One region of the Streptomyces sp. NPDC006326 genome, then DNA from elsewhere that is predicted to be linked to it. Evidence: predicted binding sites of a transcription regulator. Region 1 holds the regulator's gene; the other holds the start of a gene.
The links. The regulator HrcA, encoded in region 1, represses chaperone genes, less so after heat shock. The targets are predictions, from matches to a motif close to TTNGCACTCNGNNNNNCNGAGTGCNAA.
Positions count from the first base shown of each region.

Region 2: a site for HrcA is predicted at 2,073-2,099, ahead of groL (chaperonin GroEL). Genes of this name have one in related genera too.

Region 1 covers NZ_JBEXRC010000049.1:41,006-45,212, forward strand. Annotated here, with positions in the region: gene ABZ128_RS29505 (DUF3097 domain-containing protein) at 1-317, opposite strand, end outside; gene ABZ128_RS29510 (MBL fold metallo-hydrolase) at 346-1,071, opposite strand; gene hrcA (heat-inducible transcriptional repressor HrcA) at 1,209-2,225, shown strand; gene dnaJ (molecular chaperone DnaJ) at 2,226-3,362, shown strand; gene ABZ128_RS29525 (nitronate monooxygenase) at 3,531-4,207, shown strand, end outside.
Region 2 covers NZ_JBEXRC010000022.1:13,739-17,945, forward strand. Annotated here, with positions in the region: gene ABZ128_RS18545 (hypothetical protein) at 1-148, shown strand, start outside; gene groL (chaperonin GroEL) at 293-1,912, opposite strand; gene ABZ128_RS18555 (cold-shock protein) at 2,253-2,456, opposite strand; gene ABZ128_RS18560 (MoaD/ThiS family protein) at 2,839-3,117, opposite strand; gene thrC (threonine synthase) at 3,154-4,207, opposite strand, start outside.

The DNA of each region.
Region 1 (4,207 bases):
GCCCGGGCCACCCGTGCCCGCGCCCCCGGCACGGCCACCGACCCCGAGGCGGTCCGCCCGGGGCCCTGCGGCGCCCGCACCGGGCGGGTCAGCGTCACCACCGCGCCCTCCAGCAGGAACCCGCGGGGCGCCAGCGGGAACACCCGCCGCTTGCCGAAGCGGTCCTCCAGGGTCACCGTGCCGGCCTCGCAGGCCACCACCGCGCCGCAGAAGTCCGTGTCCGCCGGCTCGACCACCAGACCGGGCTCGGCCGGCACCTCGGGCACGGGCTTGGCGCGCTTCCACTGCGGGGTCAGGTCGGGGGAGTACTCACGCATCCGGCCGACAGTAGAAGAACCCTCGCGCTCAGCCGCCCGACACGCCGAACAGCCCCCGGAGAGTGTCGCGTTGCTCACGGACGAAGCCGGCGCAGACCACCGCTCCGTGACCCGGCACGTACAGTGCGTCCTCCCCGCCCAGCGACAGCAGCCGGTCGATCGCCGCCGGCCACTGCGCGGGCACCGCGTCGCGGCCCGCCTGCGGGGCGCCCGACTCCTCGACCAGGTCCCCGCAGAAGACCACTTCGCGCTCGCCCGGCACGCACACCGCCAGGTCGTACCGGGTGTGACCCGGCCCCACGTTGGCCAGCAGCACCTGCAGGCCGCCCAGTTCCAGCGTCCACTCGCCCGACACCAGGTGCTTCGGCAGCACCAGCACGTCCACCGCCTCGGTCGCGTCGGCCTCCGCCAGCCCGTGCCGGACCGCGTCCTCCCGCAGCTCCGCGCGGCCCGTCGCCAGCGCGGAGTCCAGCCCGACGGCCCCGTAGACCTCGGCCCCGGCGAAGGAGGAGGCGCCCAGGACGTGATCGAAATGTCCGTGGGTGAATGCGATATGGGTCACGCGCCGGCCCGTCAGCCGCTCCGCCTCGGCCCGCAGCTGCGCGCCCTCGCGCACGGAGGAACCGGGGTCGATCAGGAGCACGGATTGGTCGCCCACCACCAGCCCCGCCGTGCAGTCCCACACCGGAAGCCGCCGCCGCCCGGTCCGTCCGGTCAAGCGCTCCCAGCCGGCCTCTTCCCATCGCAGTTCCATGCCGCGACGCTACCCTGGCGGGCCGCCCTTGCCGGGGGTGTACCGCCCGGCCGTACACTGGCCGGGGGATCGCTGGCACTCGAACGATGCGAGTGCCAACCGGGCAGCAGCGACGACGACCACTGGAGGTGTGCGCCATGCTCAGCGAACGCAGACTTGAGGTGCTGCGCGCCATCGTCCAGGACTACGTCGGGACGGAGGAGCCGGTCGGCTCCAAGGCGCTCACCGAGCGGCACCGGCTGGGCGTCTCGCCCGCCACCGTGCGCAACGACATGGCCGTGCTGGAGGACGAGGGCTACATCGCGCAGCCCCACACCAGCGCCGGACGGATCCCCACCGACAAGGGCTACCGCCTCTTCGTCGACAAGCTGGCGGGGGTCAAGCCGCTGTCGACGCCGGAGCGCCGGGCCATCCAGAACTTCCTCGACGGGGCCGTCGACCTCGACGACGTCGTGGGGCGCACCGTACGGCTGCTCGCGCAGCTCACGCGGCAGGTCGCCATCGTCCAGTACCCCAGCCTGACCCGGTCCACCGTGCGGCACGTGGAACTGCTCTCGCTGGCACCGGCCCGGCTGATGCTGGTGCTGATCACGGACACCGGCCGGGTCGAGCAGCGGCTCGTCGACTGCCAGGCCCCCTTCGGCGAGACCTCGCTCGCGGACCTGCGCGCGCGGCTGAACAGCCGGGTCGTCGGCCGCCGGTTCACCGACGTGCCGCAGCTCGTACAGGACCTCCCCGAGTCGTTCGAACCCGAGGACCGCGGCACGGTCTCGACGGTGCTCGCGACCCTGCTGGAGACCCTGGTCGAGGAGGCCGAGGAGCGGCTGATGATCGGCGGGACCGCCAATCTCACCCGCTTCGGACATGATTTTCCCCTGACGATCAGGCCGGTGCTCGAAGCGCTGGAGGAGCAGGTCGTGCTCCTCAAGCTGCTGGGCGAGGCCAACGAGTCGGGGATGGCCGTACGGATCGGGCACGAGAACGCCTACGAGGGGCTGAACTCCACGTCCGTCGTCTCCGTCGGCTACGGTTCGGGCGGCGAGACTGTCGCCAAAATGGGCGTGGTCGGACCGACCCGCATGGACTACCCCGGAACGATGGGAGCGGTACGCGCAGTGGCACGTTACGTCGGACAGATCCTGGCGGAGTCGTAAGTGGCCACGGACTATTACGCCGTTCTCGGCGTGCGCCGCGACGCATCCCAGGACGAGATCAAGAAGGCCTTCCGCCGTCTTGCCCGCGAACTCCACCCGGACGTGAATCCGGACCCGAAGACGCAGGAGCGCTTCAAGGAGATCAACGCGGCCTACGAGGTCCTCTCGGACCCGCAGAAGAAGCAGGTCTACGACCTCGGCGGCGACCCGCTGTCCTCCTCGGGCGGCGCCGGCGCGGGCGGCTTCGGCGCCGGAGGCTTCGGCAACTTCTCCGACATCATGGACGCCTTCTTCGGCCAGGCCTCGCAGCGCGGCCCGCGCTCGCGGACCCGTCGCGGCCAGGACGCCATGATCCGCCTCGACCTGGAGCTGGACGAGGCCGCCTTCGGCACGACCAAGGACATCCAGGTCGACACGGCCGTCGTGTGCACCACCTGCTCCGGCGAGGGCGCGGCCCCCGGCACCTCGGCGCAGACGTGTGACATGTGCCGTGGTCGCGGTGAGGTGTCGCAGGTCACCCGGTCCTTCCTGGGCCAGGTCATGACCTCGCGCCCCTGCCCCCAGTGCCAGGGCTTCGGCACCGTGGTCCCGACCCCGTGCCCCGAGTGCGCGGGCGACGGCCGGGTCCGCTCCCGCCGCAGCCTCACGGTCAAGATCCCGGCCGGCGTCGAGAACGGCACCCGGATCCAGCTCGCGGGCGAGGGCGAGGTCGGCCCCGGCGGCGGTCCCGCCGGCGACCTGTACGTGGAGATCCACGAGCTCCCGCACCCGGTCTTCCAGCGGCGCGGCGACGACCTGCACTGCACGGTGACGATCCCGATGACGGCCGCGGCCCTGGGCACGAAGTGTCCGCTGGAGACCCTGGACGGCATGGAGGAGATCGACATCCGGCCCGGCACCCAGTCCGGCCAGTCGATCCCGCTGCACGGTCGCGGGGTCACCCACCTGCGCGGCGGCGGGCGCGGCGACCTGATCGTCCACGTCGAGGTCACGACTCCGGGCAAGCTGGACGCCCAGCAGGAGGAGCTGCTGCGCCAGCTCGCGAAGCTGCGCGGCGAGGAGCGGCCGATGGGCCAGTTCGCGCCGGGCCAGCAGGGCCTGTTCAGCCGCCTGAAGGACGCCTTCAACGGCCGCTGACCGGCTGCTGCGCCACGCGCCAGAGCAGGTACGAGCCCGGTCCGGGGACGCCCCGGACCGGGCTCGGCGCATGCGCCGGGCGGCCGCGCGGCGAGCCGCGGGAAGCGGACTATGCCAGGCGAATGCCATGATTCGGCCCCATGAGCGGGACATGGCACGATGCAGTCCATGTCCTCCGCACCGAACGGTCTCTCCGCATACCCGATCGTGCAGGCTCCCATGGCGGGCGGCGCCTCCTGCCCGCCGCTCGCCGCCGCCGTGTGCGAGGCGGGCGCGCTGGGCTTCCTGGCCGGCGGCTACAAGACCGCCGACGGCATGTACCAGGAGATCAAACGGCTGCGCGCCCTCACCCGGCGGCCGTTCGGCGTGAACCTCCTCATGCCCCAGACCGGCTACGTCGACCCGGCCGCCGTGGAGGCCTACCGCGGGCAGCTGGCCGGCGAGGCCAACTGGTACGGCGTCTCCCTCGCGGCCGAGGACATCATCGGCACCAGTGACGACGGCTACGACGCCAAACTGGCGATCCTCCTCGAAGACCCGGTCCCCGTGGTCTCCTTCACCCTCGGCTGCCCCACCCCCGCGGTCTTCGCCTCCCTGCGCAAGGCCGGCACGTACACCGTCGTCACCGTGACCTCGGTCGACGAGGCGCGCGCCGCGCAGGCCGCCGGCGCCGACGCCCTGTGCGTCCAGGGCATCGAGGCGGGCGGTCACCAGGGCACCCACCGCGACGACCCGCAGGCCGACGGCACGGCGGGCGTGGGACTGCTCGCGCTGGTGGCGCAGGTACGGGAGGCCGTCGCCCTGCCGATCATCGCGGCGGGCGGTCTGATGCGCGGCTCGCAGAT
Region 2 (4,207 bases), on a different contig from region 1:
CCTGGTGATCGACATGGAGGCTTCCGAGATCACCTGCTTCTGGGACCCCTCCCCGCACGGCTACCGCTCCCGCACGACGGTCTCCTTCGGCGAGGACCTGCACGTCCCGAAGCCCTTCGACTGCGTGCTCGACACGAGCGGGTTCTGACGCAGGCCGGGCCGTCGCGGGGAGGCGTACGCGAAGCGGCGCCGACGGCCGCGGCGGCCGACGGGCGGTGAAACGCCCGAGGGCGGCACCCCCCGTACGGGGAGTACCGCCCTCGGTCGAGAACAGCCGATCAGCCGGGGCCGATCAGAAGTCCATGTCACCGCCCGGCATGCCGCCCGGAGCGGCGGCGGCCTTCTCCGGCTTGTCGGCGATGACGGCCTCGGTGGTCAGGAACAGCGCGGCGATCGACGCGGCGTTCTGCAGGGCGGAGCGCGTGACCTTCGCCGGGTCGATGATGCCCTCGGCGATCATGTCGACGTACTCGCCGGAAGCGGCGTTCAGGCCGTGACCGACGGGCAGGTTGCGCACCTTCTCGACGACGACGCCACCCTCAAGGCCACCGTTGACGGCGATCTGCTTGAGCGGGGCCTCCAGGGCGAGCTTCACGGCGTTGGCGCCGGTCGCCTCGTCACCCTCCAGCTCCAGCTTCTCGAAGACCGCGGAGGCCTGGAGCAGGGCCACGCCACCACCGGCGACGATGCCCTCCTCGACGGCCGCCTTCGCGTTGCGCACGGCGTCCTCGATGCGGTGCTTGCGCTCCTTGAGCTCGACCTCGGTCGCGGCACCGGCCTTGATGACGGCCACGCCGCCGGCCAGCTTCGCGAGGCGCTCCTGGAGCTTCTCGCGGTCGTAGTCCGAGTCGGAGTTCTCGATCTCGGCGCGGATCTGGTTGACGCGACCCTGGACCTGGTCGCTGTCACCGGCACCGTCGACGATCGTGGTCTCGTCCTTGGTGATGACGACCTTGCGGGCGCGGCCGAGCAGGTCGAGGCCCGCGTTCTCCAGCTTGAGGCCGACCTCCTCGGAGATGACCGTGCCGCCGGTGAGGATGGCGATGTCGCCGAGCATGGCCTTGCGACGGTCGCCGAAGCCCGGGGCCTTGACGGCGACGGACTTGAAGGTGCCGCGGATCTTGTTGACGACCAGGGTCGACAGGGCCTCGCCCTCGACGTCCTCGGCGATGATCAGCAGCGGCTTGCCGGACTGCATGACCTTCTCCAGCAGCGGAAGGAGGTCCTTCACGTTGCCGACCTTGGAGTTGACGATCAGGATGTACGGGTCGTCGAGCGACGCCTCCATACGCTCCATGTCGGTGGCGAAGTACGCCGAGATGTAGCCCTTGTCGAAGCGCATGCCCTCGGTGAGCTCCAGCTCCAGACCGAAGGTCTGGGACTCCTCGACGGTGATGACGCCTTCCTTGCCGACCTTGTCCATGGCCTCGGCGATGAGCTCGCCGATCTGGGTGTCAGCGGCGGAGATGGAGGCCGTGGAAGCGATCTGCTCCTTGGTCTCGACATCCTTCGCCTGCTCCAGCAGGGCGCCGGAGACGGCCTCGACGGCCTTCTCGATGCCACGCTTGAGGGCCATCGGGTTGGCGCCGGCGGCGACGTTGCGCAGGCCCTCGCGGACGAGCGCCTGGGCCAGCACGGTCGCGGTGGTCGTACCGTCGCCGGCGACGTCGTCCGTCTTCTTGGCGACTTCCTTGACCAGCTCGGCGCCGATCTTCTCGTACGGGTCCTCGAGCTCGATCTCCTTGGCGATGGAGACACCATCGTTGGTGATCGTGGGGGCGCCCCACTTCTTCTCAAGGACGACGTTGCGACCCTTGGGGCCAAGGGTGACCTTGACGGCGTCGGCGAGCTGGTTCATCCCGCGCTCGAGACCGCGCCGGGCCTCCTCGTCGAACGCAATGATCTTGGCCATCTGAAGTGGTCCTCCAGGACTGGGGTTCCCCCTGCGCCGCGAGGCGCGAGGGGAGGGTTGGATTGCTCCGGACCGCGCCCGCGCCCGCGACGGACGGCCTGCGTGCCCGGCGGTTCCTTCCCGCCGGACCCTGCGGGCCTCACCGACCCGGTCCTGTGTAGTAGCACTCTCAGCACGAGAGTGCTAACGCCAATGATTAGCACTCGACCCCCGCGAGTGCAAGCGGCTCAGCCCAACCCGGACCCGTGCGGCCCGCAACCCCGGACACGCACGAGGGCCCGCATCCCGGTCGGGGATGCGGGCCCTCGTGCGTGTGCGTCGGTGGTCGATCGCGCCGGGACTAGACGGCGAGCTTGACCATGTCCGCCTGCGGACCCTTCTGGCCCTGCGAGATCTCGAACTCGACCCGCTGACCCTCTTCAAGGGTGCGGTACCCGTCCATCTGGATGGCGCTGTAGTGGACGAACACATCCGCACCACCGTCGACCGCGATGAAGCCGTAGCCCTTCTCCGCGTTGAACCACTTGACGGTGCCCTGAGCCATGCCTAACTCCCCTATTACTGGCCCTTGCGCAGGACCGCACTTCGCGGTCCCGGGTCAGAACTTGCGCCGGAACGCCTCGACCGCGGCTGAATGTATCTGCACCGGTGCTGTGAGCAACAGGTCAATCCGACGAGAAATCTGGTCACGCAGATACATTGAAATAGAGTGAAAATTTGGCATCTACCCGGGCAACTCGGGCCCGACAAATCTCGCCAAAGCCCCATACCACGCGTGCATATTGACTCAATGTCAACCCTCACGCGACCCGCTCATATGCGGCGGGCAAGAACAGCGGAAGGGACTTCCCCAACTCTAGCGCGCCCAACCAAGCAGAATTACCCCCTCCGCTTATTAACGGAGGGGGTAATTACGGTTGCGCGTGTCAGCAGCCGCCGGCCACGGCGGGGATGATCGAGACCCCGGCGCCGTCCGGCGTGGCCGCCTGCAGGCCGCCCTCGAAGCGCACGTCGTCGTCGTTGACGTACACGTTCACGAAGCGGCGCAGCTTGCCCTGGTCGTCCAGGATGCGCGCCCCGATGCCCGGGTGGTTCTTCTCCAGCGACTCGATGACCTCGGCCAGGGTCGCGCCCTCGGCGGGAACCTCGGCCTGGCCGGCGGTGTAGGTGCGCAGGATGGTGGGGATGCGGACGTTGACGCTCATGGCGCTACTGCCTTTCCGGGGTACGGGGGGAGAGGGTCAGGCCAGGCCGGCGGCGCGGAACGCGTCCAGGCTGGGGCGGATGGTGGCGGTCTGACCGCTGTCCGCGGCCACCGCCTCCAGGGTCTTGAGGCCGTCACCGGTGTTCAGGACCACGGTGGTCAGCGCCGGGTCGAGCAGCCCGTTCTCGATGAGCTTCTTCGTCACGCCGACGGTCACGCCGCCCGCGGTCTCGGCGAAGATGCCCTCGGTCTGCGCGAGGATCTTGATGGCCTCGACGACCTGCTCGTCGTTGACGTCCTCCACGTAACCGCCGGTGCGGCGCGCGATGTCCAGGACGTACGGGCCGTCGGCCGGGTTGCCGATGGCGAGCGACTTGGCGATGGTGTTCGGCTTCTGCGGGCGGACCACGTCGTGACCGGCCTTGAAGGCGGTCGACACGGGCGAGCAGCCCTCGGCCTGGGCGCCGAAGATCTTGTACGGCTTGTCCTCGACCAGGCCGAGCTTGATCAGCTCCTGGAGACCCTTGTCGATCTTCGTCAGCTGCGAGCCGGACGCGATCGGGATGACGAGCTGGTCGGGCAGCCGCCAGCCGAGCTGCTCGCAGATCTCGTACGCGAGCGTCTTGGAGCCCTCGCCGTAGTAGGGGCGCAGGTTGACGTTGACGAAGCCCCAGCCCTCGCCCAGCGGGTCGCCGATGAGCTCGGAGCAGAAGCGGTTGACGTCGTCGTAGTTGCCCTCGATGCCGACCAGGTCGCCGCCGTACACCCCGGCCATGACGACCTTGCCCTGCTCCAGGTCGTGCGGGATGAACACGCACGAGCGGAAGCCGGCCCGGGCGGCCGCGGCGCCGACGGCGCCGGCCAGGTTGCCGGTGGAGGAGCAGGACAGCGTGGTGAAGCCGAAGGCGCGGGCCGCCTCGACGGCGATGGCCACGACGCGGTCCTTGAAGGAGTGCGTCGGGTTGCCGGAGTCGTCCTTGACGTAGAGCTTGCCGGTGACGCCGAGCTCCTTGGCCAGGTTCTCGGCGTCGACGAGCTTGGTGAAGCCCGGGTTCAGGCTGGGCTTGGAGGCCACGTCGGCGGGGACGGGC